DNA from 3 places in the Carboxylicivirga longa genome. Region 3 is predicted to be linked to each of the others. Evidence: riboswitches for the same ligand, from Rfam matches in the RefSeq annotation. Region 3 holds a riboswitch; each other region holds the start of a gene.
What was found. A riboswitch is a leader RNA that binds a small molecule or an ion and turns the genes downstream of it on or off. The one in region 3 is predicted to bind cobalamin.

Region 1 (3,285 bases), on a different contig from region 3:
ATGACCTATACTAATATTCGGGATACCAAACTTTTGTTCGATAACCTTAAGCCGGAAACTACCTACAGCTTCAAAGGTCGCGCGCTTAATAAGGAAGGACAAAGTGCATGGACCAGTTTTACGGCTACTACCAAGGCCGATCCCTTGCAGTTTGCCATTAAGGGCATTGAAGCCGGGAGTACAGCGCGTATGCAGGGCGGTCATGGATTGCATCGCCTCTTCGATTTCGATGAGAACTCCATGATGCACACGGCTTACGGTGATAATTCTATTCCTTTTGAAATTGTGATGGATCTTAAATCCATCAGTCAGGTGGAGAAAATTGTTTACCTGCCTCGCCTGAGCGGTCGTAATGGTGTGGTTCAGAGTGGCCGTTTTTATTACAGCGATGACAAGACGCATTGGACAGAGGCCGGCACCTTCACCTGGAAAGGAGATAATGAAGTGAAAACCTTCTTGTTGAAAGATCAGCCGGTAACCCGTTACATTAAGATGGAGGTGGACAAGGCCGTGGGTAACTTCGGATCGGGTCGTCAGATCTACGTGTTTAAGGTGCCGGGCAGCGAAAGCTACCTGCCCGGTGATATCAATAACGATGGAGTGATCGATGCCAACGACTTGACTTCCTACATGAACTACACCGGTCTGCGTAAGGGCGATAGTGACTTTGGCTATGTTAGCCGGGGTGATGTTAATAAAAACGGACTGATCGATGCCTATGATATCTCCAATGTAAGCACCCAGCTTGAGGGAGGCGTAAGTAATGCTGAGCACAAGGCGCTGACCGGAAAACTCACCTTGCGTGCTGCTAAAACTTCCTATAAGGCAGGCGAAACAGTGGAGTTGACGGTAAGCGGTCATGGCCTGCAGGGCGTTAATGCATTTAGCTTTGCCCTGCCTTACGACGGAAAGATGCTGGAATACATTAATGTGGAGCCTGTAAATACCAAGGCCATGGAGAACCTGACTTATAATCGTTTGCATACGGGTGGCAATCGTGTTTTATACCCCACTTTTGTAAACCGGGGCGATCAGGCTACTCTTGAGGGAGAGGGCAGCATTCTGATCATTCGCTTTAAAGCCAAAAAAGCCTTTAAATTCAATCTTGAAATGCAAAACGGCTTGTTGGTCGATAAAAAACTGAACACGGCAGTCCTTTAAGCGGAGGCAGTGTACTTTACTATTTCACGAGGGTGCCTTTCAATGCGAAGGCATCCTCGTTTGTTTATGGAACGGTTCTTTATAAGCATCTTACGAAAGAGAATCGATTCCTATAACTTTGAACGCTTCATCAGGTTTACTTTCTTATCTATTTCATTGTTACTGTTTGCACACCATAATGTGCCCCGTAGTAGGGAGGTTGTTGTTAAAGGTGTCTGCCGTTACAAAAGCATCGCATTAGTTTATCAATCCGATATAAAACGCTACTTTTGCAGGGTTGCTTAAAAAGGGAATCAGGTGAAATACCTGAGCTGTTCCCGCAGCCGTAATCCATGCCCGATAAGGGAGCATCAGCTTAATGAAACCACTGTCCGCCTATGGTGGATGGGAAGGAAAGGTGATGAAGGAGAGCCGGAAGACCTGTTTGGGTGACACGAATATTCATAAATCTTTCGGGAGATAAAGAAATGATAAAACTGACGACAACATTATTACTCGTAGGCGCATTGATGAGTGCCTGCACACACGCGCCACGCAAGGGGCAAACAGCATCGCAAGCCGCCCAGGCCGATAGTACCTACTATCCTAAATATGCCAAGGGCTTTCACATTAACTATTTCAAGGGATATCGACAGATTGTTATGAACGATCCCTGGGGCGATACAACCCGGCAGGAGACCCTGGCGCTCGTAGCCGATGCACAGCTTAAACCATCCTTGAGCAAAACCCACACTTACGTGCTGCCTTACCCGGCAACACGCTGGATTGCGCTGTCATCCACCATGGTGAACTATGCTGATAAGCTCAATAAGAAACAAAGTATTTGTGGGGTAGCCGAGCCCCGATACATTGCCGATGAATATATCCAATCCGCCATTAAGGACGGTAGCATCCGTAATGTGGGCATGTCCATGTCGCCCGATGTGGAGGTGATGGTGGATCTGGAGCCGGATTTTTTGATGGTGTCGCCTTTTAAAGACAATCATTTTGCCGCTGTTAAAAGTGCCGGAATTCCCATAATTACCAACGCTGATTACCTGGAGCACACCCCTTTGGGACGTGCCGAATGGCTGGTGCTGATGGGCGAATTGCTGGGGGAAGGAAAGACTGCACGTCAGCTCTTTAATGCAATTGAAAAGGAGTATCAGTCCGTTAAGGACTTGGCACAGAAGGTAAAAAATAAGCCCTCAGTATTTACCGGTCACCTTTATCAGGGAGCCTGGTATTCGCCGGCAGGAGAGAGTTACATGGCTAACTTCTTCAAGGATGCAGGCAGCAACTATATTTACAGTAATACTGTGGGAACAGGATCCTTAACCCTCGATTATGAAACTATTATTACCAGGGCCGAGCATACCGATTATTGGGTGATGATAATGAATTATCCCGATGAGGTGACTTATGAGGAGATAAAAAAGATGGATGAGCGATACATTGATTTCGATGCCTATAAAAAACAACAGATCGTCATTACCAATGCTGCATATTCGGGTTATTTCGAAGAAGGTTTGTTGCAGCCGCATTTCGTATTAAGCGATCTGGTGCATGCGCTTCACCCCGGCTTGTTGAAAAATTATCGTCCCCGCTATTTTCACCATTTGACAGAAGAGTAAATATGGAAGAGCATCGAATAAAGTGGATCATGGGATTTGTGCTCTTAGCCGTACTCCTCATACTTTTGTTTCTGATGAATATTGGATTGGGCTCAGTGTCCATCCCTTACAAAGAAATGATGAGTGTGCTGGGGGGTGGGGAAGCAACACGTACGGCCTATACTTCTATTATACTTAAATCACGCCTGCCACAGGCCATTACCGCGGTATTGGCCGGCGCCGGACTGGCGGTGGGCGGTTTACAGATGCAAACCCTGTTTCGTAACCCGCTGGCTGGTCCCTCTATCCTGGGTATCAGCAGTGGTGCCGGATTGGGTGTGGCCATTGTTGTGCTGTTGGCCGGTAATATGCTGGGGGTTAGCATTAGTGGTTATGGTATTTACGGTCACCTTACCGTGGTAACGGCTGCCTTTGTGGGTGCTTTCTTTATTCTTATGCTCATCGTATTTTTCGCACAGGCCTTGCGCGATAACACCATCCTGCTCATCGTGGGCATCATGGTGGGATATGC
Region 2 (3,285 bases), on a different contig from region 3:
TTCCAATATCTATAATTATAAGATTGTGAATAAAACTGATAACGAAGGAGACCTGAGTATTCGACTGATTTCACCCAAGGGTAGTGTAGAGTTGGCAGGCAACAATATGCAGGTTAAGAAACAGGAGAAAATACAGGGAGCCTTCCTGATTAAATTGCATGAAGAAGAACTGGAGGGTAGCAGTACCGGGGTGGTACTGGGGGTATACAATGGTAATGAGTTGATCGAAACCATTCATACCACCTTTGTGGGGCCCAATAGAATCAATAATAAGCGTAATTAAAAAGAACAGACCATGAAATTTAACTGGGGACATGGAATTGTAGTCGTTATTGTGGCTGGAGTGCTGGGGTTACTTAGCCTGATGTTTATCACGACACGCCAGCGCATTGATATGGTAACAGACGACTACTACCCGAAGGAGTTGAAATATGAAGATCAGATAAGCAAGATAAAAAATTACAAGGCCTTGGCGAAAAAGGTGACAGTAGAGCAGAAGGGTGGCGTGCTGATCACCTTTCCTGATAATATCGCCGATGCAGATGATATCAAAGGGAGTGTGCATTTATACCGTCCATCGGATAAGAGCCTGGACATTGAAATGCCTGTGAAGCTCAACGAGGCTTATCGCATGCTTTTGCCGCTTGAAGCCTTTAAAAAGGGTAAGTACGAAGTAATTATAGAATGGCAGGCCAATGGGCAGCCTTATCTCACCAGGCAAGTCTTATATATCGATTAAGCATTATGTACATATTGGAAGGTTTTATTTTCGGATTTTTGGGAAGCCTGCATTGTGTAGGTATGTGTGGCCCTTTAGCCCTGGCCTTGCCTTTGCCTGTCAACACGGCTCTGCGAAAGGTTGTAGGAGCGCTACTTTATAATGTTGGCCGTGCTTTCACCTACGGCCTTTTGGGACTTATCTTCGGCATTTTAGGGGCCGGACTTAAGCTTTCCGGTATTCAACAGTGGGTATCTATCGCCTGTGGTGTGATCATGATCCTGTCGGTGATATTGCCGGGGGTGATTAAGATGCCCAAATCAGGAAATAAGCTGTCGTCAACCATCTATACCAAGCTTAAAAACAAAATTGGCGCCTCCCTCAATCGCAAACGCTTAAGCAACCTGCTGGTAATTGGTGTATTAAATGGATTTCTACCCTGCGGACTGGTTTATGTGGCCATATCACGAGCCCTTACCTCGGCTTCGATAAGCGATAGTATATTATTTATGGTGGCCTTTGGGCTGGGTACACTGCCGCTGATGTTTGCCGTGGCGTATTTTGCCAATATTATCAAAAGTCGCTTTTTACACCGATTGCGGCGTACCATACCCGTTTTTATCATCCTGCTGGGCATCTTATTCATCCTGCGTGGCATGAATCTGGGTATTCCAAATATTAGCCCGGCTTTTAGTGATAAAACACAGGAAGTTGAGTGTTGTCACTAATCCAATATGTGGTTTTTGATATCTTTTTTTACCTAATATTGCTTTCTGCTTTAACAAATCACTTACCTTTGTTGCGATTTGGTTCATAAGGCACCTACCGGTGTTATATGATGAAAATGGGAATGCCGTGACCTGTCAGTAGACAGGAATTCGGCAACAGTTTCCGCTGCTGTGATTTCCGATGGGTAATAGTAAACCATCAACTGCAATCAACAAGGCCACTGTCAAAAAAAATGATGGGAAGGCGATTGCAGGGAATAAGTCAGAAGACCTGCCAAAGATTATTCAATTGTTCGTGCCATTCGGAATAAATGCAGGACGATACTACCTTGGTGTATTGCCGCTTCTTTTCCTTTTGTCAGAGCAGTGTTAACAAGCTGAATGTGTGAGATGAGGTGTCAACTGTTACTATGGTTTTTTGTTTGGTCGTTGCCGTTACTGGCCGATGACGAAGTGCGCGATTCGGTTAAAGTACAAGAGGTGGAAATTACAGCTTCGCGTTTAAAACATTTTGCCGTAACCGACAAAGTTGAGCAAGTGGATATCCTTGCTATTCAGCGATATGCTGCGCAAGATATCGGTGCGCTCTTGCAAAAAACTTCCTTAATTAATATTCAATCCAATGGTGGCGCTGGTGCTTTAACAACAGCTAGTATTCGCGGGGCAGCATCTAACCAAACATTGGTAACCTGGAATGGATTACCCTTGAATTCGCTTACGACAGGTGCCAGCGATTTATCAACGATATCGGCTGGCGGTTTTAACGATGTAAGGCTTACCTATGGCGCAGCAGGTTCACTTTATGGGAGTGGCACCATGGGGGGTGTTATTGAGCTTTCGAATCAGCCACGTTGGCAAGAAGGCCTAAAAATATCGGTTTCCAACGAGTTGGGAAGTTATTTAGACCATTCCTATGCTAGGGAGATGAATTCAAGTACCACCAGTAAGGGCGATTTTAAATGGTTATCTAGTTACAAAGGAAATCTTCGGGTACAAGCATCCAATCGTACATTATCCTATGCGGGGCAAGTCTTTTATCAGGATGCAAAGAACAACTTTAATTACATTGATGACTTCGATCATGGCCAACCTACAGAAACTTCACAGCATAACAGGAGTGAGGTGTTTGGTACGCTGCATAGCTTGTATTGGCAAGCCGGTAAAAACCTATTTGATTTTGGTGCCTGGTACCAGGTCAAAGAAAAAGAGTTACCAGGATTGATGGGTGTTGGGGCTCCCATTAGTCATCAAACTCAAAAAGATTCAACCCTTAAACTATATGTAGGTTGGAAAAGGTTAATACGTAATTTCCGACTAGAGGGCAAGGCTGCATATATTTACGATTTTATCCGTTATACCGATAAGGATAATGCCGATAGTGAGTCTTTCAAAATTTTCTCAGAAATAGCTGCCAAGTCTTGGTTTGCCGATCTAAGTACACGTTGGTATGTCAATGATAATTTGAGTGTTGATGTAAATGGTCGCTATAGTTATTTAAAGGCCATCACTGCTAATTATGCCAGCAATATTGTGGAACATGAAGGACGGCTGAATGCCGCAATCAAGTATTCGCCCGAGATTGGTGTCTTTATTGCGACCGTTGGTAAAGACTGGTGTAGCTCAGAATCTGATGAGGTTAAACAGCCAATTTATGAAAATGGAGAAATAGCAGAATATGAAATAATTGAGAACAGTCTACCCAATCCACCCCTCATGTTTTCACTAAGTGGTAAAATTATAATTTCTCCGCAATGGCTGGCTGCTCGAGGAAAGGTGGCAACCCATTTTCGTCGCCCTACCTTTAATGATCGTTATTGGAAGCCGGGGGGTAATCTGTCA
Region 3 (3,285 bases):
ATGCAGCAACCTTAAAAGAGCAAGCGACCGTTCCTAACTTCGGAGTCGATCCTGATGGACGAGCCTTTGTGGGTGTTACTCCGGAGAAGGGTTATATAGGCACAAGCAACGGTATTTACTTGTTCGATATTCCCACATTAGGGGTAGGTAATCAAATCGATGCAACAAACGGCGAAGTCGGCAATATGCTGCGTGCCGGCAACTATGTATTTGCGGTTAAAAAAGATGCAGTTTGCGTGATTAACGCCAATACAGATGCTTTAGAACAGACTATTTCAGGCGCATCTTACAGCGGTGTAGTACAGGCCTTTGATGGAATGGTATATATTGGGGCAGGCACAAAGTTGCTAAAAGTGAATCCTTATACCTTAACACAGGAAGAAATAATATTACCTGCCGGCATTGAGGTGCCTTCGTCATTTGGCTTTGCATGGAATGCCAACAGCTTCTGTGCCAGTGCTACCGAAAATGCCTTGTTCTGGGCTAAACCCGGAGGGTGGTCAGGAAGCAACACGATTTACAAATACATCATTGGAGATGAAACTTCATTAAGCGCACCGTTTATTAGCTTAGAAGAAGGGATGGAACTTTATGGAGCGGGACTCCGCGTTCATCAGTCAACAAACCAAATATATGTTACCGGTGTTAAAAGTGGCTGGGGGCAAAACAGCATGACCAATACTTTATATGTATTCGATGGCACCGACGGATCAGAGGTTTCACGCACCGAACTGGAGCCCTACTACTGGTTCCCTGCCATGCCCCTATTCCCCGATGCACATGCGCCGGTGTTTAACCTGACTGATATGGATATAAAAGCTGGCGATGCCCCCACTAAATTACTATTGACCAATCTGGTATCGGACACCGATAACAATGATGCATCTATTCTGGTGAGTGTTATTGGAAATAGTGATAATACGGTAGCTATTGCGACAGTAGAGGGCAATCAGTTAGTTTTAACGCCCGGCAGCAAAGCAGGCAGCACACAAATTACGCTAAAGGCCACTTCTAACGGCAAAACAGTAACGGAAAGCTTTACGGTAACTGTATCACCGGCCACAGCCATTGAAGAGTCGACATTACAGCAGGTCAAGATTTATCCAAACCCCTGCAATGGTATTTTCCGCATTGACGAGCAGCAAAATACAACCCTTGATGTGCAAGTGTATAACATCACCGGCCGCCTCGTGTATGCCAATACACAATACAGAAGCACGAACGCAATTGACCTGAGCCAACATGGACGTGGGCAATATATTGTAAAAATCATTAATGATCAGTCCGTAACCACACGTGCCATCATTGTGCGATAAAGCAGTTTAATGCATAAATAAGGATATTACTGCCATAAAATATCCGTTTGTTTTTCAACCCGGATCCTGGTTTCAGGAGTCCGGGTTTTTTATGGCCTGACACCCCCATCCCCGTCTAGCGGCGTTACCCATCCCTAAAATGGGGAAGAAGGTTTTACATATTCAAGGCTAAAGCTAGAACTTCCCAATAACAGTCTAACAAACAAACTCCATGCTTGCTTCACTCTTCCCTTTTTTGCCCAAGCAAAAGGGGAAGTGTCGTGCCGAAGGCGCGGGGATGGGGAGCACGTATTTTATATACTATACAGCTCTGTTCATATAAAACTTAAGATCAGATGATACATTACTCCGCGCCCCCAATCTTAATTTCAGCTTACTTTATTTTTCGAAAAAAAGCGCTGAGTATTCAAAATAAATAATACTTTTGCGCTCTGTTTGGTTTCATTAACGGAATATATCCGTTACGAATTAAAAGGGAATGCCGTGAGAATCGGCAACAGTTCCCGCTGCTGTAAGTTCCGACCCTTATGGGTCTGTGGCTTTTAATGAAACACCACTGTTAAGCTCATCTTAACGGGAAGGTATTAAAAGTCGGAATAAGTCAGAAGACCTGCCAACAAGTACATAATTTTTAAACTTTCGGGGATTAAAGTTTAGAGATAGAGCAGCTCTTCCAAGGGCTTGTTTTACTCTTCTTCGTGTCTTTTCCTGAAAGTAGTAATATTTAGGAAAGACAAATGACAAACAGAAAATCATTTTCCTTATTACTGCTTTACCTGTGCCTGCCTTTGTGTATTAATGCGCAAAGTAAGCTGGACAGCATGCAGCATATTCTGGAAGTAGAAATCGCAGCACCGCGTAACAGTACTAAAGCCATCATTCCGGCACAGCAGCTGCAGGGTAAGCAGCTGAAAGCCCTCAACAGCCTGTCGGTGGCCGATGCCATCCGCTATTTTGCCGGCGTGCAGATAAAGGATTACGGCGGCATTGGCGGATTGAAAACCGTGAATGTGCGCAGCCTGGGTACCAACCACATGGGGGTATTCTACGATGGCATTCAGCTGGGCAATGCACAAAACGGACAGATCGACCTCGGTAAGTTTTCAATGGATAACATCGAGAGCATTTCCCTTTACAACGGACAGAAGAGCGATATCTTTCAGCCGGCACGTGACTACGGCTCTTCAGGCTCCATCTATCTAAAATTCAGACGGCCGCAATTTTCAGCGGATGAGAAGGAACACGTGAAAGTCACCTTTCGCACAGGTTCGTTCCATCTGGCCAATCCCTCAGTGCTTTACGAGCGTAAGATAAACGATAAGGTAAACGCCTCCTTCAATACCGAGTATATCTACTCATCAGGTAAATACAAGTTTCGCTACAAAAGGGTATTGCCCGGCAGTAGCGAGGTTGCCTACGATACCACAGCCACGCGTGAAAACGGCGACATCCATGCCCTGCGTCTCGAAGGTGGTTTGTACGGCCGCATGGACGACGGCCATTGGGAGCTAAAGGCCTATTACTACGATTCGGAGCGGGGTATTCCCGGTGCCATTGTCAATAACCGCTGGATGAATGCCCAGCGTCAGTGGGACAGCAGCTTTTTTGTACAGGGCGGCTGGCGCAAAAGAATCAGCGAGCGCTACGACCTGATGCTAAAGTTGAAGTATGCCAATGATAAGATGCGCTACCTCAACCCCGACACCACCCTGATGTACATCGATAACACCTTCCGGCAGCAGGAAAGCTATATTTCGCTGGCGCAAAAATACGCGCTGACCAACTGGTGGGAGCTATCTCTCTCGGCTGATATGCAGTGGAATTGGCTGCAATCGAATCAGCAGGGCACCGCCTACCCCACCCGACGATCCACCCTTGTAGCCCTGGCTACGGCGCTCAACCTGGAGGCGTTTAAGGCACAAGCCAGCCTATTGGGTACTTTTATCAATGAGCATATTGGTGATGATGC

Region 1: another riboswitch for cobalamin. It lies ahead of ACRD7A_RS04945 (ABC transporter substrate-binding protein); the one in region 3 lies ahead of ACRD7A_RS13870 (TonB-dependent receptor).
Region 2: another riboswitch for cobalamin. It lies ahead of ACRD7A_RS04520 (TonB-dependent receptor plug domain-containing protein); the one in region 3 lies ahead of ACRD7A_RS13870 (TonB-dependent receptor).

What each region holds. Positions count from the first base shown of each region.
Region 1 is NZ_JBNGOZ010000004.1:138,299-141,583, forward strand. It holds gene ACRD7A_RS04940 (TIM-barrel domain-containing protein) at 1-1,161, shown strand, start outside; cobalamin riboswitch at 1,402-1,603, shown strand; gene ACRD7A_RS04945 (ABC transporter substrate-binding protein) at 1,629-2,774, shown strand; gene ACRD7A_RS04950 (iron chelate uptake ABC transporter family permease subunit) at 2,777-3,285, shown strand, end outside.
Region 2 is NZ_JBNGOZ010000004.1:15,006-18,290, forward strand. It holds gene ccoG (cytochrome c oxidase accessory protein CcoG) at 1-283, shown strand, start outside; gene ACRD7A_RS04510 (FixH family protein) at 296-739, shown strand; gene ACRD7A_RS04515 (sulfite exporter TauE/SafE family protein) at 745-1,446, shown strand; cobalamin riboswitch at 1,509-1,739, shown strand; gene ACRD7A_RS04520 (TonB-dependent receptor plug domain-containing protein) at 1,837-3,285, shown strand, end outside.
Region 3 is NZ_JBNGOZ010000016.1:39,579-42,863, reverse strand. It holds gene ACRD7A_RS13875 (DUF5074 domain-containing protein) at 1-1,316, shown strand, start outside; cobalamin riboswitch at 1,736-1,948, shown strand; gene ACRD7A_RS13870 (TonB-dependent receptor) at 2,054-3,285, shown strand, end outside.